Regions from separate parts of the Isoalcanivorax beigongshangi genome, predicted to be linked through region 1. Evidence: predicted binding sites of a transcription regulator. Region 1 holds the regulator's gene; each other region holds the start of a gene.
What was found. The regulator LexA, encoded in region 1, represses DNA repair genes until DNA is damaged. The targets are predictions, from matches to a motif close to TACTGTNTANNTANACAGTA.
Positions count from the first base shown of each region.

Region 2: a site for LexA is predicted at 4,276-4,295, ahead of ruvC (crossover junction endodeoxyribonuclease RuvC). Genes of this name have one in related genera too.
Region 3: a site for LexA is predicted at 2,670-2,689, ahead of AB5I84_RS09230 (error-prone DNA polymerase). Genes of this name have one in related genera too.

Region 1 covers NZ_JBGCUO010000001.1:1,414,592-1,422,175, reverse strand. Annotated here, with positions in the region: gene topA (type I DNA topoisomerase) at 1-1,911, opposite strand, end outside; gene AB5I84_RS06345 (universal stress protein) at 2,168-2,614, shown strand; gene AB5I84_RS06340 (cyclic nucleotide-binding domain-containing protein) at 2,616-3,269, opposite strand; gene lexA (transcriptional repressor LexA) at 3,556-4,167, shown strand; gene AB5I84_RS06330 (TatD family hydrolase) at 4,185-5,048, shown strand; gene AB5I84_RS06325 (glutaredoxin family protein) at 5,013-5,240, opposite strand; gene rlmKL (bifunctional 23S rRNA (guanine(2069)-N(7))-methyltransferase RlmK/23S rRNA (guanine(2445)-N(2))-methyltransferase RlmL) at 5,230-7,377, opposite strand.
Region 2 covers NZ_JBGCUO010000001.1:2,117,392-2,124,975, reverse strand. Annotated here, with positions in the region: gene AB5I84_RS09700 (AAA family ATPase) at 1-283, opposite strand, end outside; gene AB5I84_RS09695 (HU family DNA-binding protein) at 790-1,248, opposite strand; gene aspS (aspartate--tRNA ligase) at 1,606-3,369, shown strand; gene AB5I84_RS09685 (YebC/PmpR family DNA-binding transcriptional regulator) at 3,454-4,194, shown strand; gene ruvC (crossover junction endodeoxyribonuclease RuvC) at 4,307-4,840, shown strand; gene ruvA (Holliday junction branch migration protein RuvA) at 4,837-5,463, shown strand; gene ruvB (Holliday junction branch migration DNA helicase RuvB) at 5,466-6,497, shown strand; gene ybgC (tol-pal system-associated acyl-CoA thioesterase) at 6,659-7,117, shown strand; gene tolQ (protein TolQ) at 7,107-7,584, shown strand, end outside.
Region 3 covers NZ_JBGCUO010000001.1:2,019,726-2,027,309, forward strand. Annotated here, with positions in the region: gene AB5I84_RS09210 (LysR family transcriptional regulator) at 1-101, opposite strand, end outside; gene AB5I84_RS09215 (pirin family protein) at 291-992, shown strand; gene AB5I84_RS09220 (nitroreductase family protein) at 1,185-1,784, shown strand; gene AB5I84_RS09225 (SDR family NAD(P)-dependent oxidoreductase) at 1,928-2,644, shown strand; gene AB5I84_RS09230 (error-prone DNA polymerase) at 2,809-5,910, shown strand; gene AB5I84_RS09235 (hypothetical protein) at 6,217-6,363, opposite strand; gene AB5I84_RS09240 (P-loop NTPase family protein) at 6,360-6,794, opposite strand; gene AB5I84_RS09245 (patatin-like phospholipase family protein) at 6,810-7,584, opposite strand, start outside.

The DNA.
Region 1 (7,584 bases):
GGAGCAACCGAGGAATACCCCAGTGGAGCCGGTACGAATTTGCATCGGACGCCCGCAAGTAGGGCACGGAATATCGGTGTCGGTGGGTAGGTTGGCACGCATGCCGCCCTGCGCCAGCTTACCGGCGCCGTCGCCTTGGGCCGCTTCCAACCGCTTGCGGAAATCGCTGTAGAAATCATCCAGCACCTGGCGCCAATCGAGTTCGCCAGCGGCGATCTTGTCGAGCGTTTCTTCCATGCTGGCAGTGAAGCCGTAGTCCATCAGGTTGGGGAAATTTTCCACCAGCCGGTCGGTGACGATGTCACCCATTTTCTCGGCATAGAAGCGGCGGTTTTCCAACCGCACGTAACCCCGATCTTGGATCGTGGAAATGATTGCCGCATAGGTGGACGGCCGACCGATGCCGCGCTTCTCCAATTCGCGCACTAAGCTGGCTTCGGTGAAACGGGCCGGCGGTTTGGTGAAGTGCTGCGTGGCCACTACCTCGTTGACAGTCAGCTTCTGACCGGCTGACAAATCAGGCAGCACCACGTCTTCTTGGCCCTTGCTGCGCGCCGCCGGTGGCAGCACGCGGGTCCAACCGTCGAATTTAAGGATGCGGCCCTTGACCTTCAGCTCGTAATCACCGGCGGTGGCGGTGATGGTGCTGGCTAGGTATTCCGCCGGCGGCATTTGGCAGGCGATGAATTGCAGCCGGATCAGTTCATACAGACGGCGCGCGTCGCGCTCCATGTCCAGCAGCAATTCCGGCTCGCGGGTGACATCCGAGGGACGGATCGCCTCGTGCGCTTCCTGCGCGCCTTCACGGCTGGAGTAGTTCGGCGCTTGCTCTGGCAGGTAACGGTCACCGAGGTTGCTGCCGATCCACGCCCGACACGCGGCCACCGCATCTGCCGACAGGTTAGTGGAGTCGGTACGCATGTAAGTGATGTGACCAGCTTCGTACAGGCGTTGGGCCAGCGTCATGGTCTTCTTCACGCTGTAGCCAAGGCGGGTGCTGGCGGCCTGCTGCAGCGTGGAGGTAATGAAGGGTGCCGACGGCTTGGAGCGAGTCGGCTTGTCCTCACGCCCCTGCACCGTGAGAGCCGCAGCATCACGCAGCGCCTGCTGGTGGCGGCGCGCATCGGTTTCGTTATCCGGCCGGAACGCCACACCTTGGAAGCGGGTGACGTCCATACGCACGTCGGTGCCCTGCTCGGCTTGGGTATCGGCGTAGATTTCCCAGAATTCATCCGGCTGGAAGGCACGAATTTCCCGCTCACGTTCCACCACCAGTTCCACCGCCACCGACTGTACTCGGCCGGCTGACAGCCCCCGGGCAATCTTGTCCCACAGCAGTGGCGACACCATGAAGCCTACTACCCGGTCGAGGAAGCGACGCGCCTGCTGCGCTTCCACACGCGGCATGTCGAGCTTGCCGGGCTCTTCAAAGGCAGCTTGCACCGCCTTGCGGGTGATCTCGTTGAACACCACCCGGCGGTAACGGTCGTCATCGCCGCCAATCACTTCCCGCAGGTGCCAAGCGATCGCTTCCCCTTCGCGGTCAAGGTCGGTGGCGAGATAAATGTGGTCGACTTTGCCGGCCAGACGCTTCAGCTCATCAATGACTTTTTCTTTGCCGGGCAGCACTTCGTAGTGCGCGCTCCAATCCCGCTCCGGGTCCACGCCCATACGGTTGATCAGCTGTTCGTGTGCCTTCTTCTTTTTGTAGCGTGCCCGCTCTTCGGGCGGCAGCGAGCGAGTGTAGGCTGCTTCTTTGGCGCGCTCAGCCGGCGACGACTTCGCCCCACCGCTGACCGGCAGATCGCGCACATGCCCGACGCTGGATTTGACAATGAAATCATCCCCAAGGAACCGGTTGATGGTCTTGACCTTGGCAGGCGACTCCACAATGACAAGCGATTTGGCCATTCTTTTACGTACTCGCTGTGCGGTGATCAGTAGCGGTTGCAGACCGCTGCCGGGGGTGCCCGGCGCTCATGAGGCCGCTATTTAGGCAGGCGGCCATCCTAAAGGTCAAGGACGGTCCTGCGTTCGGTGCCTCTGCCGCCCTCACCGGCGCCTTATAACATTGGTCGCCCAGGGCACCGCAAGCAGAGCGATTGTGGACAGCAGCAAAAAGCAGGCGCCATCATAGAGCCCCGAATCCATCCAAGGGAGCCCAGTCATGAGCAACGAATACAAGGACGTGCTGGTCGCCATCGACGGCAGCGAAGAGTCCCAGCAGATTCTGGAACGCGCCCGCTCGGTGTGCTGTGGTACCAGCGGCCGCCTGCACCTGCTGCATGTGATCGAGCCGCTGGCACTGGCCTACGGCGCCGACATTCCGATTGATGTCACCGAGCTACAGACCGGCATCATGGATCAAGCACGCACCAGCGTGCGCCGCTATGCGGACACCTACGGCATCCCTGCCGAGCGGGTGTATGTCGAGATGGGCTCGATCGAGAAAACCATTCAGGAAAAAGCCGAGGCGTTGGACGTCGACCTGATCGTGGTCGGCAGCCACACCCGCACCGGCCTCGCCATTCTGCTCGGCTCCACAGCCCGAGGCGTGGTGCCCGGCGCGCGCTGCGACGTGCTGGCGGTGAAAATCCAGAAATGCCGTAACTGATTCAGAGGTGCTGGGGTGTCGCGCGCAGCGGCACCTGGTGCCACTGGCACAGCAGGTCGGCCAGTGCATGAGCCTGCTCATGCAGCGCCAATAGCTCCTGCTCGGTACCGCGCGGGCCGCTGTACAGCGGCAGTTTACGCATCGCCGCCGCCACTTCATGCTGTGGATCGCTCATGCGATACACCTCCAGCGTCCAGCGGATGTTGTGGACCAGCATGCTGTAGAACGCCAGCCGAGTTTGCAGATCGAAGCGCCCACGCTGCTGTAGGTCTTGGAATGGCGCGTAGTCGAGCCGCGCTAGCACCGCTTCGCGGGTGCTGTCGTCCACCCGTACCGTGGCACTGCGCGGCGTCCCGCGCAGCATCGCCAGCGCCCCGAACACCTCACCGGGTGAAATATAGTTGAGTACTTCAGCGGTCACGCCGCTATGCCCGGTCACCACCAGCTGTCCACGCAGCAAGAAGTACAAAAACGGCTCATCCTGCCCGCGCTGAATCACGGTGTCCCCCGGCCCCGCCACCCACAGCTCACATTGCCCCAACAGCGCTTCAAATTGCGCCAAGTCGCGGTGCCTGACCTCGTTGAAAAATGGAATGCCGGAAACCAGTTGGCGGATACGCTCCGCCGAAAACGCTTTAGCGTCGGCCTGATGCATGCTGTAGATCCCCGATTAAAATAGAGTGCGGCCGTCCGCCTTGGCCTGACGTGCAAGGAGTCCGGCGCCCCCACGCCGAACGAATGGCGGCATGCTGCAATGCCGCTGCGGCGATCTCAAGCCACTATCGCCGCGGATGTTGATCCAGCGCAGTCATCCGCACACCGATGACCCGACCAACGCCAACCTGCAGCCGACCACAGGCAAGGCCTCGAACTGACCAAACAACACTGTTCATATCGACAGTGCCTGTGCTAGCATCGCGTCAGTCAATGAGGACAGAGCCATGAGCGAGAAACTGACAGCCCGGCAACAACAGGTACTCGATTGCATTCGCCAGTTCAAAGCCCGCACCGGCATGGCGCCAACGCGCGCTGAATTGGCCGAATTGATGGGCTTCCAATCCAAGAATGCCGCCTCAGACCACTTGCGCGCGCTGGAGCGCAAGGGCTGCATCCGCCTCTATAACGATCGCTCGCGTGGTATCCAATTGCTGCAGCAGGACAACGCTGCGGCCGACGACGAACTGCCGGTGATCGGCCGAGTCGCCGCCGGGGTACCAATCGAAGCGGTGGAGAACGTGGAGCGGTCGGTTCCGGTGCCGGCCGGCATGTTCCGCCAACGCCCCACTTACCTGCTGCGGGTGCAAGGCGACAGCATGAAGGATGCCGGCATTTTCGACGGCGACCTGATTGCCGTGCGCAAGAGCAGCGTGGCGCGCTCTGGCCAGATTGTGGTGGCCCGGCTCGACGATGATGTCACGGTGAAAACGCTGCGGCTGAACAATCGCGGTGCCACTTTGCTACCCGCCAACGACGCTTATGAGCCCATTGAAGTGGAAGCCGATCGGCTGGTGATCGAAGGTATTTTCGTGGGACTGATCCGCGACGCCGGTTAACCGTTGCGGGAGCGGCCGTGTACACTGCCGGCCCGTTCCCGTTGCAAGGTGACTGTTCCGTGCTGGCCGATATTGGCGTCAACCTGACCGATTCCCGTTTCGCCGCCGACTTGGACGCTGTCTTAGCCCGCGCCCGTGATGCCGGTGTGCGCTGGCAGTTAGTCACTGGCACCGACGCCGACAGCAATGCCGCTGCGCTGGCTCTGGCACACGCTCACCCCCAGCTGTTTGCCACTGCCGGGCTGCACCCCCATCACGCCCGTGAGGCAACCCCGTCGTTCTGGTCTGAATTGGCAGCCATGCTGGCCGATCCACGCATCCGCGCAGTCGGTGAGGCCGGACTGGATTTCAATCGCGACTTTTCTCCCCGCCCGCAGCAGGAGCAGGCGTTCATCCGCCAGCTGGAGTTGGCGGCACAGAACGGCAAACCTGTGTTCTTGCATGAGCGGGATGCCCACGAACGCTTTCTGCCGATCCTGCGCGATTTCCGCGACCACCTCAGCGGCGCCGTAGTGCACTGCTTCACGGGCAGTCGCGAGGCACTATTTGCTTATCTCGATCTCGATTGCCACATCGGCATCACCGGTTGGATTTGCGATGAGCGGCGTGGCCAGGCGTTGCAGCAGATCGTGCATAACATTCCCGACGCGCGCTTGTTGGTAGAAACCGACGCACCCTACCTGCTGCCGCGCACTCTCACCGACAAGCCACCGCAACGCGGCCGCAACGAGCCGGCACTGTTGCCTTGGGTGGTGGCAGAAGTGGCGCGCCACCGCCACCAGAGCAGTGCCCAGGTGGCGGCCTGCAGCTACGCCAACAGCGTGGCGCTGTTCGGCATCGACGAGTCAGCGCTGAACCAAGCGCTCGCGCACATCCAGTAATCCGAACGGCCACGCCAGCTCATGCCCTTGGTAACGCAGTACCGGTATGCGCTCGCCGTAGTCGGCGATCAGTGCGTCATCTTCGGCAATGTCGATCCGCACCAGCGTCGCCTGCGGCCAAGCTTGCAGCACCAATTGCTCGGCCCGTTCGCACAGATGGCAGCCCAGAGTAGTGAGCAGCTCAATCTCCATGGCTGATCCGGAAGCAATAGTGAATGCGCTCGTTGCGCTGGAAATCCGGCGGGATGCTCCAACGACTGATGTCTTCAACCTGATACCAGCGGCTGATCTCCGCGTCCATTTCGAAGCGGCGGAAGTTGCAAGAGAAGTACAACGCGCCGCCCGGGGCCAAGTGCTTCATCAAGTTGCGAATCAGCTCGGCATGATCGCGCTGCACCACGAAATCGTCGCGGCTCTTGTTGTTGGAGAAGGTCGGCGGGTCACAGAAAATCAGATCGAACTCATGGTGATTTTCTGCCACCCACTGGCGCACATCGGCACGCACCAATTGATGCTGCACTGAGCCAAAACCGTTCAGCGCCAGGTTGCAGCCAGCCCAGTCCAGATACTTGCGTGAAGCATCCACGGTCACGGTGCTGCGCGCGCCGCCAGCGGCAGCATGTAGCGTGGCCGCGCCGGTATAACCAAACAAGTTGAGGAAGCGCGCCCCGGCAGCCTCTTCACCCAAGCGCAGCCGCATCGGGCGGTGGTCCAGGAACAGACCGCTGTCGAGGTAATCGCGCAGGTTCACCAGCAACCGTACATTGCCTTCTTGGACCACTTCGTAATCGTTGGCTTGATCGAGTTTCTGATACTGGCCACGGCCGCGCTGCTGAGCGCGGGTGCGCAGGAACACTTGCTCACGGTGAGCCCCCAGCGCTGCCCGCACCGCAGTGACCGCCCAAGTGCGGCGTTGCGCCGCTGCGGCTTCATCCACCGACTTCGGCGGCGCATATTCCTGCAACAGCACTTTGTCGCCGTAGATGTCGATGGAGAAGTTGAATTCCGGCAAATCGCGATCGTAAAGCCGGTAGGCCTGCACCCCAGACTGATCCAGCCATTTGCGCAGTTGGCGGCTGTTCTTGCGCAACCGATTCACCAGCGCCACCGCCTGTTCCGGCGGCTCGAACGCCAGCTCGCCGATCACCTGCAACGGTGCCGGCAGCGGCCGGCGCACCGGGCGCATGCGGCGCAAGTAAACCGTTAACGGGCCGTTGCGCACTTTCCAATGCGCGTCCGCCTCCATGCCGCTGCGGTCGAGCATCTCCGCCTTGCTGGCAATCACCAGCGCCGTCCAGTCAGGAACGCAGCGCAGCATCACCTGGCCCAGCGCCTGGCACAACCAACCGGCCCGCTCTTGCTCTTCCAACCGCTCGCCCCACGGCGGGTTGGTCACCACCAACCCTGTGCCAACGGCGTCACGGGCAATGAAGTCACGCCGCCGCAATGCACCCAGCTCGCGGCGCTCAAAGTGAATCAAAGCACCGAGCCCAGCTCGCGCCGCGTTGGCATGGGCGGCCGCCAAGGCGCTTGCGTCAGCGTCAAAGCCTTTCAGCGACAGACCCGCCGGTGCACTGCGGCGGGCATCCTGCGCCTGCTGACGCAGTGTTTGCCACTCTGCTTGCGGCACCGGCGCCCAATGCAGCAAGCCAAACTCGGTGCGCCCGAGCCCCGGTGCGATGTTCAGCGCTAACGCCGCGGCTTCCAGCAGCAAGGTGCCAGAGCCGCAGAACGGATCCACCAACCGCGCCGGCTCTTCAGCCTGCACCCGTGCCGGCCACTCCGCCGCCTCCAGCACCGCAGCCGCCAAGGTTTCCCGCAGCGGTGCGGCACCACCATCGAGTCGGTAACCACGGCGCTGCAACGGCTCACCGCTGAGGTCGACACGAATTTCACTGCGCTCTGCACCGAGCGCCAAATGCAGACACAGACTGCCTTGGCTGTGTTCACAGGAGCGAGCATTGGGCGGCAAGCAGCGCAGGAAGCGGTTGCGGGTGACGCGGGTATCACCGCGCAGGCCGCGCTCATGGTCCACCTTCAAGTGCACTTGGCCGCCGACGCCGAGCTGCTGCGGCCAGTCGATAGCGGCGGCAAGCAACTCCGGCGCCTCGTCGGGCGCGCCCTCGTGGATTGCCAGCGGGTACAGCACCCGCTCCGCCAGCCGTGACCACAGACATACCGTCAAGGCATCGCGCATCTGTTGATCAGATTCGGCGGCGTCCAGACGCACTGCGGCCAACCCCTCCGGCGTCGACGGCACACCCAAGCGCATCAGCTCCTGGGCCAGCAGTGAAGCCAGACCCGGCATGCAGGTGACGATGAAGCTCATGGCGGCAGTCCTTCTGGGAAAGTGGGCGCGCAGTGTAAACAAAGCCGGCGCGGCAATCTCGTTTTGCGCGGCAGGATTGGCGTTGCTGCCCCGCTGCGTTGCTATCTCTGACGCCCAACTCAAGCCGGATTGTTCCGGAAAGTAACCCCGCGATACCGGCAAGAGGCGCCCGGTCAGATCAGGACAGCAGAGCGACCATTGATAATA
Region 2 (7,584 bases), 700 kb from region 1:
GAGGCAGGGCCGGCGCCGGGCGCTGGCCGCCAGCCTGCTGCACCACCCAGGCGTCCAGCAAGCCCCGGTCATGCAGCACTAAGCCGGCCGGTGGCGGCCGGTGACGCGCCAGCTCCGCGCGGGCCAGTTGCCGGCAGCGGCGCGCGCCGGCCAGCGGCAGCGGCGAATCCACCAGTAGCGCCCGCGCCAGTTCTGGTGCAACGGTAAAGCCCTGCGCCGCAAGCGCGTTCAACAGGGTGGTCTTGCCGGCGCCCGGGGCGCCGGTAAATAGGATGCGTGACATGGTGATTCCTCGTAGAGCAGCAGAAGTAAGGACCCGGCCCGCCATCACAGATGGGCGCTGCGGGCCGCGCTGTCGGATTCCTGGTGAAGAGTTGGTCGTGCAAGCGCGCTTGAGTGGTGGTGTCGGAGTGGATGCCAGCAGCCATGTGGCACATCTGTGGGGGCTTAGCGAGGCAGAGGCTCAGAACCGCAGAATTGTAGAAGCACAGGGAGGCAGGGGCTCAGAACCACAGAAGCACAGAAGCACAGAAACACAGAAACAACAGGGCACAGGGGCACACGCGAACACGGGGTAGCGACGCAGGCGCGAAGGGCGGCGAGAGCAGAGAAGGGGTGGCCCAAAAGCACGGCAGGAAAGCGCGGCGTCGCGACACCCCCATCGGCGGCGCAGTGTTGTCAGACGGGGATCAATTCAGCAGCACAGGGTGGCGGAGCCGGAGGACTGTAGCAGGTAACGGTGGGAGGAAGGGAGGGTTGCCACCGGGACCTGCCCGGTGGCAGATCGGATCAGGCAGATGCCATGTCCTTCAGTTTCTTCAGCGGGCGAACTTTGACGGCGATGCTCGCCGGCTTGGCCTTGAAGGTGGTCTCTTCGCCGGTGAACGGGTTGATACCCTTGCGCGCCTTGGTGGCCGGCTTCTTCACGGTGGTGACCTTCATCAGGCCCGGCAGCGTGAAGTGGCCTGCGCCTTTCTTGCCGATATGACCTTCCATGATCAGCGCCAGTTCATCCAGGACATCGCTCACCTGTTTGCGGCTCAGGCCGGTGGATTCAGCGATGGTGGACATGATCTGGGTCTTGTTCATCGGCTCGGTGATGGCCTTGGCCTTGCGCGGAGCAGCGGCTTTGGCAGCGGGTTTTTTCGCCGGGGCGGCTTTGGCAGCAGCTTTCGCTGGTGCTTTGGCTTTCGCGGTGGTCTTGGGTGCAGCAGGTTTAGCAGCAGCAGCTTTTTTCTTTGCGGCCATAGGATCGAGTACCCCTCGTCTGATGGTTCTGCGGTGTCAGGAACGGTTCCATGTGAACACTGGGCGGCAGAGGATGCTGTCCCTGCATCACGACCGCAGCAGCTGCTGCCACTGGGCGGGTGCCCATGTTCTGGGCCTGTTATATGCGATGAAAAGCGGGGCAGCAAGCCGTTTACCCCGATTTTTATAGTACTTTGCTGGCTTTTTTGCGGGCTGTGACCGGTTCCAGCAATGGCGCCGTGGATTCGGCTGCGTTGAGCATGGCTGGCGAAAGGGTGAATCGCTATACTAGCCGCCTTTCCGCGACCAGCTCCTGCCTGGTTGCCGGGTCCCATTCAGCGAAGGAAACCGGACGCTATGCGAAGCCATTACTGTGGTGATCTGTCTGCCGCCCACGACGGCCAATCTGTAACTCTGTGCGGGTGGGTGCATCGACGCCGTGACCACGGTGGTGTGATCTTCCTTGATTTGCGCGACCGCGCCGGCCTGGTACAGGTGGTGGTGGACCCAGATACCGCCGACGCCTTTGCCCGTGCCGACAAGGTGCGTAGCGAGTACGTGGTGCAAGTGGAAGGGCGTGTGCGCCTGCGTGACGAAGCGGTGCGCAACCCGCGTATGGCCACCGGTGACATCGAAGTGCTGTGCTCCGGCCTGACCGTGCTCAACACCGCCGACACGCCGCCGTTCGAGCTGGACGAATACTCCGCCGCCGGCGAGGAGGTGCGCCTGCGCTACCGCTACATGGACCTGCGTCGCCCGGAGGTGTTCGAGAACTTCCGCTTCCGTTCGCGCCTTACCGCTGCCGTACGCCGCGCGCTGGAGCAGCACGGCTTTATGGACGTGGAAACCCCGATCTTGACCAAAGCGACGCCGGAAGGCGCGCGCGACTATCTGGTGCCGAGCCGCACCCATCCGGGCAATTTCTTTGCGCTGCCGCAGTCGCCGCAGCTGTTTAAGCAGCTGCTGATGGTGGCTGGCTTTGATCGCTACTACCAAATTGCCAAATGCTTCCGGGACGAAGATCTGCGCGCTGACCGCCAGCCGGAATTCACCCAGATCGACTTGGAAGCTTCGTTCGTCAACGAAGAAGACATCATGGGCATCACCGAAACCGTGGTGCGCCAGGTGTTCACCGAGCTGCTGGGTGTTGAGCTGCCGGTGTTCCCGCGTATGCCGTATTCGGAAGCCATGCGCCGCTTCGGTTCCGACAAGCCGGACCTGCGTATCGACATGGAGTTGATCGACATCGCCGATCTGCTGGCCAAGGTCGAGTTCAAAGTATTTTCCGGCCCGGCCAATGATCCCAATGGCCGCGTGGCGGCGCTGCGGGTGCCGGGCGGCTGCGAGCTGTCACGTAAAGAGATCGACGACTACACCAAGTTTGTCGGCATCTACGGCGCCAAGGGTCTGGCCTACATCAAGGTCAACGATCTGGCTGCCGGCCAAGACGGCCTGCAATCACCGATCCTCAAGTTCCTCACCGATGACGCCATCGAAGGCATCTTGGCGCGCACCGGCGCCGAAACTGGCGACCTGATCTTCTTCGGCGCTGACAAAGCGCGGGTGGTGAACGAAGCGCTGGGTGCACTGCGCATCCGCGTTGGCCACGATCGCGGTATGGTGCAGGGCGACTGGGCACCGCTGTGGGTGGTGGATTTCCCGATGTTCGAACAGGATGACGAAGGCCATTGGGCCGCTTGCCACCACCCGTTCACGCGTCCGTCCTGCAGCCCGGAAGAGCTGGCGGCCAACCCCGGCGCGGCATTGTCACGTGCCTACGATATGGTGCTCAACGGCACCGAGCTGGGCGGCGGTTCCATTCGTATCCACGAGCCGTCGATGCAGCGTGCGGTGTTCAAAGTGCTCGGCATCAGCGACGAGGAAGCGGAAGAGAAGTTTGGCTTCCTGCTCGATGCGCTGCGCTTCGGTGCACCGCCCCATGGCGGTTTGGCTTTCGGCCTCGACCGCATGGTGATGCTGATGACCGGCTGCGACTCGATCCGTGACGTGATCGCGTTCCCGAAAACCCAGACTGCGGCGTGCCCGCTGACACAGGCGCCGGCGGAAGTCGGCAACCGTCAGCTGCGCGAACTGGGCATCGCCCTGCGTAAGGGCGATTGACCGCATTCAAACAGGGCCCGCACTGCGGGCCCTGTCGTATTACCCTGACAACGAACTGCGTGGACAGATAGGAAAGAGGTCACCATGGCCGGACATAGTAAGTGGGCAAACATCAAGCACCGCAAAGCGGCACAGGATGCCAAGCGCGGCAAAGTGTTCACCAAGATCATCCGTGAAATCACTGTGGCGGCCCGAATTGGCGGCGGTGAAGCGGCGGACAACCCGCGACTGCGGGCGGTGGTGGACAAGGCATTGAGTGCCAACATGACCCGCGACACCATCGATCGGGCCATCAAGCGTGGGGTCGGCGACGACGACACCAGCAACATGTCTGAGATCACCTATGAGGGCTATGGCGCTGGCGGCGTGGCGGTACTGGTGGAAACCATGACCGATAACGTCAACCGCACCGTGTCTGAAGTGCGCCACGCATTCAGCAAACATGGTGGCAACCTCGGCACCAGCGGCTCGGTGGCTTATCTGTTCACCAAGCGCGGCGAGATTCTGTTCGAGCCGGGGCTGGATGAAGACGCCATCATGGAAGTGGCGCTGGAAGCCGGTGCCGACGACGTGGAAGTGGATGACGACGGCTCCATCACTGTGGTCACCACCCCGGACCGCGCGTTCGGTGAAGTGGTGGATGCGCTCAAGGCAGCGGGCTTCGAGCCGGCCAATGCCGAAGTCACCATGAGCCCGAGCACCGAGGCCGAAGTGGACGGCGACACCGCTGAGAAAGTAATGAAGCTGATCGACCACCTAGAAGACTTGGATGATGTCCAAGAGGTGTACTCCAACGTGGTGTTCCCGGACGACTTCGAAGGCTGATCCAGCGGTTGGCGGTCGTGACAGGGCCAGCGCTTGCGCTGGCCTTTTCGTTGCTGGCGGGGGCGCTGGCTTTTTCTTGCATACTGTCCATAAGTTGAGTATCAATGCGCCCATGACACGTATCCTCGGCATCGACCCCGGCTCCCGCTTCACCGGTTACGGCTTGATCGAACAGGTCGGCAACCGCTGCCATTTTATTGCCTGCGGCACCATCGCCACCAAGGGCGAGGACATCGCCCCCCGGCTCGGACAGATCTTTGCCGAGTTGAACGCAGTGGTGGGTGAACACCTGCCGGTGGAAGTGAGCGTGGAAAAGGTGTTCATGGCGCGCAACGCCGATTCGGCGCTGAAGTTGGGACAGGCGCGCGGCGCCGCCATCGCCGCCGTGGTGCAGCACCAACTGCCGGTGTTCGAGTATTCTGCGCGGCAGGTGAAGCAGGCGCTGGTGGGCACCGGCGCGGCCGAGAAAGCGCAGGTGGCCGACATGGTCTGCCGGCTGTTGCAGCTGGCCAAGAAACCCCAAGAAGACGCCGCCGATGCGTTGGCGATCGCCATCTGTCATGCCCACATGCGGGTCAGCTTGGCGCGCATGGCGCGCGCGGCCGGCACCCGCACCCTCGGCACCCGATATGGACGAGTACGATGATTGGACGTTTGCGCGGCACGCTGCTGGAAGTGCGTGCGCCCTGGCTGCTGCTGGAGGCAGGGGGGGTCGGTTACGAAGTGGAAGCACCGATGACCGCGTTCTACGACGCGCCAGCGGTGGGCAGTGAGTGGGTCCTGTATACGCATCTGGTGGTGCGCGAGGATGCCCAGTTGCTGTACGGCTTCGTCGATCGCTTCGAGCGCGAGCTGTTCCGCGAGTTGATCAAAGTGTCCGGGGTTGGCCCCAAGACCGCGCTTGGCATGTTGTCCGGCATCGAGGCCGAGCGTTTGGTGCAGTGCATCGACAGTCAGGATACGGCCGCGCTGATGCGGGTGCCGGGCATCGGCAAGAAAACCGCTGAGCGTTTGGTGATCGAAATGGGCGACCGGTTGGGCCGCTTGGAAGGTACGCCGCGGGCGCTGCCGGGCCGCGTGGCGCCGGTGCTGGCGCCGGCGGATGCGGCGCGCAGTGATGCGGCGGCGGCGCTGGAAGCACTGGGCTACCGCGCTAAAGATGCTGATGCGGCGCTGCGCAAAGCCACTGCTGACCTCAGCGATGATGACATCGCCGCGCTCGATAGCGCCGAACTGATTCGCCGTACCCTCAAACAACTGGCCCGTTAAGTATGGATTCAGAGCGCCTGATTTCCCCCGCCACGGCGGGGCGCGTTGAAGAGCACTTCGACCGCGCCATTCGCCCCGCCAGCTTGGCCGATTACCACGGCCAGCCGAAGGTGGCGCAGCGCATGGAAATTTTCATCGACGCCGCCCGCCAGCGGCACGAGGCGCTCGACCACACGCTGATCTTCGGCCCACCGGGGCTGGGCAAAACCACCTTGGCGCACATCATCGCGCGCGAGATGGGTTCTGAGTTGAAGAGCACGTCCGGGCCGGTGCTGGAAAAAGCCGGTGACCTGGCCGCCATCCTCACCAACCTGGAAGAGGGCGACGTGCTGTTCGTCGATGAGATCCATCGGCTGTCACCGCTGGTGGAGGAAATCCTCTATCCGGCGATGGAGGACTACCAACTCGACATCATGATCGGTGAGGGGCCGGCGGCGCGCTCGATCAAGATCGACCTGCCGCCATTCACGTTGGTGGGGGCGACCACCCGTGCCGGATTGCTGACCGCACCGCTGCGGGACCGTTTCGGCATCGTGCAGCGCTTGGAATTTTACAATGTGGCAGACCTGGCCGGTATCGTGCGCCGCTCCTGCGACATTTTGGCGCTGCACGCGGACGACGATGGCGCCGAAGAAGTGGCGCGCCGGGCGCGCGGTACGCCGCGCATTGCCAACCGGCTGCTGCGCCGGGTGCGCGATTACGCTGAGGTGCGCGGCGACGGCCGCATCACCGGCGATATCGCTCGGGCGGCGCTGGACATGCTGGAAGTGGATGCGCGCGGCCTCGACGGCACCGACCGGCGGCTGCTGACTACAATGATGGAGAAGTTCGACGGCGGGCCAGTGGGGCTGGACAGCCTCGCCGCCGCGCTCAACGAAGACGCCGGCACACTGGAAGAAGTGGTGGAGCCGTACCTGATTCAGCAGGGATTCATCCACCGCACTCCCCGCGGCCGCCAAGTGACCCAGCATGCGTGGACCCACTTCGGCCTGCGTCCGCCGCGCTCGGCGACCCCACCTGACATGTTCGACTGACCTTCGGCAACGCCCGCTTTTTATTTTTTGTTGCGGCTGCACACCGGAGTTGTGGCGCAAGCTATGATGCGTGCCGGTCGGGATGAGACCTCGACCCGGACAGCCGGCCGCAGATGCGGTACAACGGCGCACTCCAGCTTGTTATGCCAGCAAGGGCCACGATGACGGAACCGAACCAAAGTCCTGCTCCTTTCCGCCTGCCGGTACGGGTATACATCGAAGATACCGATGCCGGCGGCATCGTCTATTACGTCAATTACCTGAAGTTTATGGAGCGGGCGCGCACCGAATACATGCGTGGCCTCGGCAGTCAGCACTACCTGCTGGCCGAGCAGGACATCCAGTTCGTGGTGCATTCCTGCGACATTCGTTACCGGCGCCCAGCGCGTATCGATGACGCGTTGGACGTGACCGCCGCCATCCACCGCATCAGTGGTGCGGCGCTGCATTTTACCCAAACTGTACAGCGCGGCACTGAACTGTTGTGCGAGGCCACGGTCAAGGTTGCCTGTGTACAGGCTTCCACCCTACAGCCCTGTGCGCTGCCGCCGGCGCTGCGGCAGGCATTGAATACTGATCTTCAACAGCGATTGGAAGGAGAGGCGCACCATGCAAGGTGACACGGACGTGATGTCCATCTGGAGTCTGGTCAGCGGCGCCGGTCTGGTGGTCCAGCTGGTGATGCTGGTGCTGGTGCTGCTGTCGGTGATGTCGTGGTCGATGATCTTTAACCGCATGCGCGTGATCGGCCGTGCCCGCCGCGATGGCGCGCGCTTCGAAGAGCGATTCTGGTCCGGCCATGACCTGGCCAGTCTGTACCAGGACCTGCGCAAGAACGCCGCCGGCCAATCTGGCCAGGAAGCGATCTTCATGGCCGGCTTCCAGGAATATGTGCGGCTGTCGAAGAGTTCACGCGATGCCGATGCGGTGATGGAAGGGGCCCAGCGCGCCATGCGCGTAGCGTTGCAACGGGAGCAATCACGGCTTTACAAGACGCTGCCGTTCTTGGCCACGGTCGGCTCCACCAGCCCTTACATCGGCCTGTTCGGCACCGTCTGGGGCATCATGAATTCGTTCCGCGCGTTGG
Region 3 (7,584 bases), 610 kb from region 1:
CCCTGAGACAAGCCAAGCAGCTCCGCAGCGCGGGCGAACGAGCCGGTTTCCGCCACCGTGGCGAAGATCGCCCAGGCCTCCAGGTCCGGTAATTTTTTCATGGTCGCTGCTGCTCCATCGGCAAAATCCACGCCGCTCGCGGCGGCCGGGCCACAGTCTTGCACAGCCGTCCGGCCGCCTCCAACCGCGGCGCGCTAAATGGAATTGATGGCTTTCCATTGCGCCGGTTCTGGCACCTGACGCGCTGCCTTAAACTGTGCCCATCGCTTCACCGACCAGGGAGAGAGCCCATGATTGAACACCGTCCGTTTGCTGATCTTGGCGGCGCCCACCACGGCTGGCTGGACGCCAAACACCATTTTTCCTTTGCCAATTACCATGACCCGGCGCGCATGGGCTGGGGCGCGCTGCGGGTGTGGAACGATGACACCATTGCCGCCGATAGCGGCTTTCCGCCCCACGGCCACGCCGACATGGAGATCATTACCTACGTGCGCCGCGGTGCTATCAGTCACCGCGACAGCCTCGGCAACCAAGGCCGCACCGAAGCCGGCGATGTACAGGTAATGAGTGCCGGCACCGGCATCCGCCACTCGGAGTACAACCAGGAAGCCGACAGCACGCAGATTTTTCAAATCTGGCTGCTGCCGCGTGAGCACGGCACCGCACCGGCCTGGGGCACAAAACCCTTCCCGCGCCAGCAACGGGCCGGGCAATTGGTGACTCTGGCCAGCGGCAGTGGCGCGGAGGGTGCGCTGCCGATTCGCGCCGATGCCGAAGTGCTCGGCGCTACGCTCAGCGCCGGCCAGACGCTGCACTACCGGTTTGCCTCCGCGCAGCGTTACGGCTACTTGGTGCCGGCCCGTGGCCGGGTGATGGTCAATGAACTGACGCTGGACGCGCGCGACGGCGCCGCCATCCACGGCGAAACCGAGTTGGTGATCACCGCACTCGACGAGGCCGAACTGGTGCTGGTGGACAGTGGCGCCTGAATCAGCGGCCAGCGTGCTGCAATCCGAAACACTGCTATTCCATTTCAATGGTTTTGATCGCTTCGTCCTGCACTTATGATGGCGATCACCGTGGCGCGGCCCGCTTCCAGCGGCCGCCGCTGCCGACCCGATACCGCTCCGGCGCCCTGCGCCGAGCGCCTTTTCTGCACTCTCTGCCAAGGAACCCGCAGCATGAGCAACGCTTTCGTTAACGCCCTCCAAGCCCGCCGCAGCCAGTACGCGTTGGGCAATGATCTGCCGCTGTCCCAAGCAGCCGCCACCGCCCTGATCCAAGACGCGGTGCGCCACTCGCCGTCCGCCTTCAACTCGCAAAGCTCACGGGTGGTGGTGCTGTTCGGCGATCAGAGCGTGAAATTCTGGGGCTTCGTTAAAGACGCCCTGCGCCCGATCGTGCCGGCGGACGCCTTTGCCGGCACCGAGGCCAAACTGGACAGCTTCGCCGCCGGTGCCGGCACCGTGCTGTTTTACGAAGACCAGAACGTGGTGAAAAGCCTGCAAGAGCAGTTCGCACTCTACGCCGACAACTTCCCAGTATGGTCCGAGCAGGCCAGCGGCATGGCGCAACTGGCGGTGTGGACCGCGCTGTCAGAGGCCGGCATCGGCGCCAGTCTGCAACACTACAACCCGCTGGCTGACGCCGCCGCCCACGCCGAGTGGCAGCTGCCGGAAAGCTGGGTGCTGCGCGCGCAGATGCCGTTTGGTTCACACCAAGGTGAGTTCGCACCGAAAGCCTTCATCGACGACGCCGAGCGCTTCCGCGTGTTTGCCTGATCACTGTGCTGCGCCCGGTTACCCGGGCGCAGCCGCCCTCCCCCACGCCTTCTACGCCAATCTCTCAACTCCGCGGTTTGCAGCCGCGTGTCGTCAGCGCACCATAGGTGCCCCGCGCACCGACCGGCAACAGGTAACGACCAATGAAATTGATGGTGATTGGCGCTAGCAAAGGACTGGGCCGCGCCTTCGTGGAAGGGTTGTGCGTGCCCGGCGACAGTGTCATCGGCGTGTCACGTCGGCGTCCCGATGACCTGGTACTGCCCCAACAAGTGACACTGGATTGGATCGAAGCCGACCTCAGCCAACCCTTGCCCGCCTTGCAACAACTGACGCAGCAAGCCCCGGCCGCGCTGGATGTGCTGATCTGCAACCTCGGCATCTGGGAAGCCACCGCGTTCTCGGACGACTACGATTTTCTCAGCCAAGACCCGGCGCAACTGGCCGACCTGGTCAACACCAACCTCACCAGCACGCTGCTGCTGTTGCAGCTGTTGGTACCGCGCTTGCTCACCAGCCATAAACCGCGACTGCTGCTGACCGGCTCCACGTCCGGCCTGCCCGGCAGCGGGCGTCCGGAAGTGGCGTTCGGCGCTACCAAGTTCGCGCTGTCGGGCATCGCCGACGCGCTGCGTGAGAACTACCGTGGACAGAATCTCGGCGTCACCTGCCTACAACTGGGCTACCTCAACACCGACCACGACCTGCGCGTGCCGCTGTCACAAGCGGCCGCCCACGGCGACGGCGCGCTGATCCCGCTCCACGACGTGGTGCAGCTGGTGCAAAGCCTGCTGGCGCTGTCGCCGGCCAGTTATGTGCGCGAATTGGTGCTGCCGGCGATCGCCGACCCGCGCTTCTGAACCACTGCGCTGCGCCCTGTTGACACACTGTCCAAAAGGACAGTAATCTGGCCGTCCCGTGAGCACACGGATCCGTGGTACTGCAACACCACCCCCGTGATGGTCTCCCCGGCGCCAAGGACGGCGCCCGCTCACGGGCCCTGTTTCCTGCATGCGGCCGGACCATGTTTGCCGAACTGCACACCACCTCCGCGTTCACTTTCCTGACCGGGGCCAGCCAGCCGGCGGAACTGGTGCGACAGGCCAGTGCTCTGGGCTACCGGGCGCTGGCGATCACCGACGAATGCTCTTTGGCCGGCGTGGTGCGGGCGCACTGCGCCGCTGAAGCGGTGGGCCTGCCGCTGATCATCGGTAGTCAATTCCGCCTCACCGACCTACCCGGCCGGCTGGTGCTGTTGGTCAGCAACCAGAGCGCCTACACCGACCTGTGCCGGCGCATCAGCCGCGCTCGCCAACACCCGCAAAAGGGCCATTATCACGCCGACTTGGCGCTGTTCGACGACGCCGACGATGGCCTGCTGGCGCTGTGGAGCCCCGGCCCCGCCACCGATGAGGTGGCCGATCACCAAGCACTGACGGCACTCGCTGAACGCTTCCCGACCCGGCTCTGGATTGCCTGCGCGCTGCTGCACACCGGCAGCGACCGGCGCCACTACCAGCGTTTGCTAACGCTGGCCGATGCCCATGGGCTGCCCATGGTGGCCAGCAACGATGCCCACATGCACAGCCCAGAGCGCCAGCCACTGCAGGATGTACTCACCGCACTGCGCCACCGCACCAGCGTCGACGCACTGGGTGACCGCCGCTTCGCCAATGCCGAGCGCCACCTGCGGCCGCTGGCGACCCTGGCACAGCTGTATCCGCCGGCGTTGTTGCAAGAAAGCCTGCACATCGCCGCGCGCTGCCAGTTCTCGCTGCGCCAACTGCAGTACCGTTATCCGCGTGAAATCGTGCCAGACGGTCTCACTGCCCAGCAGCACCTCCGTCAGCAGGTGCAGGCCGGCGCCACACAGCGCTATCCAGACGGCGTGCCGACGGCGGTGCAGCAGCAGCTGCAGGCCGAGCTGGCACTGATCGACGAACTGGGCTATCAGGCGTTTTTCCTCACCGTCCATGACCTGGTCCGCTTCGCCCGTGGGCGCGGCATCCTGTGCCAGGGACGCGGCTCAGCAGCCAACTCGGCAGTGTGTTACTGCCTTGGCATCACCGAAGTGGACCCGGCCCGCAGCCAACTGCTGTTCGAACGCTTCCTATCCCGTGAGCGCGATGAGCCGCCGGATATCGACGTCGATTTCGAACACCAACGGCGCGAGGAAGTGATCCAGTACATCTACCGCAAATACGGCCGCGATCGCGCCGCACTGGCCGCCACCGTGATCAGCTACCGGCTGCGCTCGGCGATCCGTGATGTCGGCCGTGCGCTGGGCATCGACCGCCAGCAACTGGAACTGCTCAGCCGCCAACTGGCGTGGTGGGACCAACCCGACACGCTGTCGCAGCGGCTGCGCGAAGCCGGCCTCGGCGATTCGCATCGGGTGCGCCAGTTCCAGCTGCGGGTGCAAGAACTGGTGGGATTCCCGCGCCACCTGTCCCAGCACGTCGGCGGCTTCGTCATCAGCGATGCGCCGCTGTCGACCTTGGTGCCGGTGGAACAAGCCGCGATGCCGGACCGCACCCTGATCCAGTGGGATAAAGACGACCTGGAAGCGATGAAACTGCTGAAAGTGGACGTGCTGGCGCTGGGTATGCTCAGTGCGCTGCGGCGCATGCTGGCGCTGATCAATGAGCAGGATCCGCGCCGCCGGCAACCGTTGACGCTGGCCGACCTGCCGGCGGAAGACCCGCACACCTACGCCATGCTTTGCAACGGCGACAGCGTCGGCGTGTTCCAAGTGGAATCTCGCGCGCAGATGAACATGCTGCCGCGCCTGCGCCCACGCACCTTCTACGATCTGGTGGTGCAAGTGGCGATCGTGCGCCCAGGCCCGATCCAGGGGCAGATGGTGCACCCCTATCTGCAGCGGCGGCAGGCACCGCAACAGGTGCAATACCCCGATCCGGCCGTGGAGCAAATCCTCGCACGCACCTTGGGCGTACCCATTTTCCAAGAACAAGTGATCAAGATGGCGATGGTGTGCGCCGGCTTCACCGCCGGCGATGCCGATGCGTTGCGCCGCGCCATGGCGCGTTGGGGCAAGAGCGGCGAGCTGCTGCAATTTCGTCATCAACTGCTGGAGGGTATGCGCGCACGCGGCTACGACGCCAGCTTTGCCGAGCGCCTGTTCGAGCAAATGAAGGGCTTCGGTGCTTACGGTTTTCCGGAGTCCCATGCCGCCAGCTTCGCGTTGCTGGTGTACCAGTCGGCATGGCTGAAACGCCACCATCCGGCGGCGTTCTACGCTGGGCTGCTGAACAGCCTACCGATGGGGTTCTACTCACCGTCGCAGCTGTTGCAGGACGCCCAACGCCACGGCATTGAGGTGCGGCCGGTGTGCGTCGACCACAGCCACTGGGACTACAGCTTGGAAGATGCCGAGCGTTTGCGTTTCGGCCTGCAACCGGCGTTGCGGGTCGGTCTGCGCCAGGTCCAAGGGCTGGCGCAGGAGGCCGCCGAACGCGTGGTGGCGGCCCGCCAACAAGGTCGTTTTCGTTCCGTGGCAGAACTGTGCCAACGGGCGGCGCTGCCCCCCAAGGCCCGGCGTGCACTGGTGGCCGCCAACGCACTACAGCGCCTGTGCGGCCACCGTCACCAGGCGCACTGGGCGATGCAGGCGGTGCCACCCGTCAGCCCGTTGCTGCCCGCCGACAGTCTGCGCGACAGCCCGGTATACCTGGATGCGCCGTCGGAATTCGATAGTCTGCGCGCCGACTACGCCAGCTTGCATCTGTCGCTGGGCCGGCACCCGCTGGCGCTGCTGCGGCCACTGGCGCCGTTCAGTCACTACCTCACTGCACGCCAACTGCGCCGCCAACGTCACGGCGCGCTGGTGCGGGTGGCCGGGCTGATTACCACCCGCCAGCGCCCCGGCACCGCTTCCGGTGTGTTATTCCTGACGCTGGAAGACGAGACCGGCAACACCAATGTGGTGGTGTGGCGCACGCTGCAAGAGCGCTACCGACGCGCCCTGCTGGGCGGGGTACTGATAGGTATCACCGGCACCTTGGAAAAAAGCCCGGAGGGGGTGGTGCATCTGGTGGCAGGCCGCATTACCGATCACAGCAGCGCGCTGGCCGGGCTGCGGCCGGACTCCCACGATTTTCATTGAATCCGGCATCTGCACAGCGGCGATACAAGCTTGTTCGCGGGCTGTTTTAGCGCGCGCAGCGCTGACCAAGCCAGGGTGACGCTCACCGGCTTGGAGCCGTGATCACTCTGTCGGAAAAAAGCCGCGCGGCGCCTCACGTTACCGCGCACAGCAACAGCAGGCGGCCCGAGCTGATGACGACGCAACCGAGCTCCAGTAACAACCGCACCACAACGCAATCAAGGATAAAACCCGCGACCGGCTGCTGCAGTCAGCGCCGTGCTGCGTGGGCTCGACCCGCGCACTGGCCATTGGCGTGCACACCCCTTACGGCGCTGGCAATTGCCACTGCCGGTAAGCCGCAGCCAGCGCCGCCACCGAACCCAGATAGGCTTTCGGCAATGTCACCTCGGCAAAGAGCTGCCGGTAGCGGCGCCGGTTCGGCGGCGTCGCCACGGTGATAGGCCGGATCATGCTCCACTTGATGCGGTCACGGTTGCCCACCAGACCGCCCGCCCGCGGATGACGGTGCGGGTTCGACGCAGATAGCGCCATAGGCTCACGGCGGTGCTGGCATCCAACACGATCAACCCGGTGGCGCGCGCCAACCGGGCCGGCAACAAAGTGCTGTAGTGGCCCTCCATCACCCAAGCTGGCGTCGCTACCGCCGCTTGGTGCTGGGCGGCAAACTCAGCCAACGGCCGCGGCTGCCAATCACTTCCTGGACGGTGATAAAGCTGGTCGAGATGCACCACCGGCAGCTGCTGGCGGGCAGCAATGCGGGTAGCCAAGGTGGACTTGCCGCTAGCCGATGGTCCAAGGATCACCACCCGCGGGCCCAGTTGCGCCAAGCTTGGCAGCGGTCGGTCTGCCATGGCGTGCAGCGGCCGCACGGTGGCGCTCACCCGCTCACCACGCCATCAACGGAACAACTCGCCGAGGAAGATGTTCACCGAATAGTCGCCGCCTTCGGCGAAGCCCACCGACAGGTAAGCCGGCCCCAGCGGCGTGCGCGCGCCGAGGAACACACTGCCGCCCACGGTGGCGTCGGACCAACGCATTTCATCGCGCGTTTCCCAGACGTTACCGCGTTCCAGCGACGCGCCGAGGTAGAGCGGCACCGGCGACGGCAATGGCGTTTTCTCACCCAGCGGTGTCAGGGCCACTAACCGCGTCAGGGCGCGGTGCTGTCCCCAGCGGCTGCGCGGCGCGATGCCAGACAATTCAAGGAAGCCGCCGATCGGCAGCAGATTGGTAACGCCCAGATCATTACTGTCGGCGGTCTTCAGATCGCCCTCCAGCAACATGGTCAGCGGCCCCATGGTGTGGGCCCAGGTGGCGCCCAGCTCCCAACGGCTGAAACTGGAAGGCGCGCCGATACCAGGATCATGCCACTGCCATTCCGCCGCCCAGCGTGCGCCGCCGGTGGGAAACGCCAGGTTGTCGAGCGAATCCCAGCCCAACCGCGCGCTGTAATAACCGTCGGAGAAGTGCACATTGCCTTGGTCGATACCGCTGCGGAAGTCGAGCCGTCCACGGCGGCGCACGACCCCGGCGCGGAATTCTCCCAGCCGCAGCCACTGGCGCCCGACAAACAGCCCCATGCCGCGCTCACTGCGTTCGTAGCTGGCCAGAGCTTCCGGTTGCAGGTTGCTGTCGAACAGCTCGATGCGGTCGGACTGGTACATCACCAAC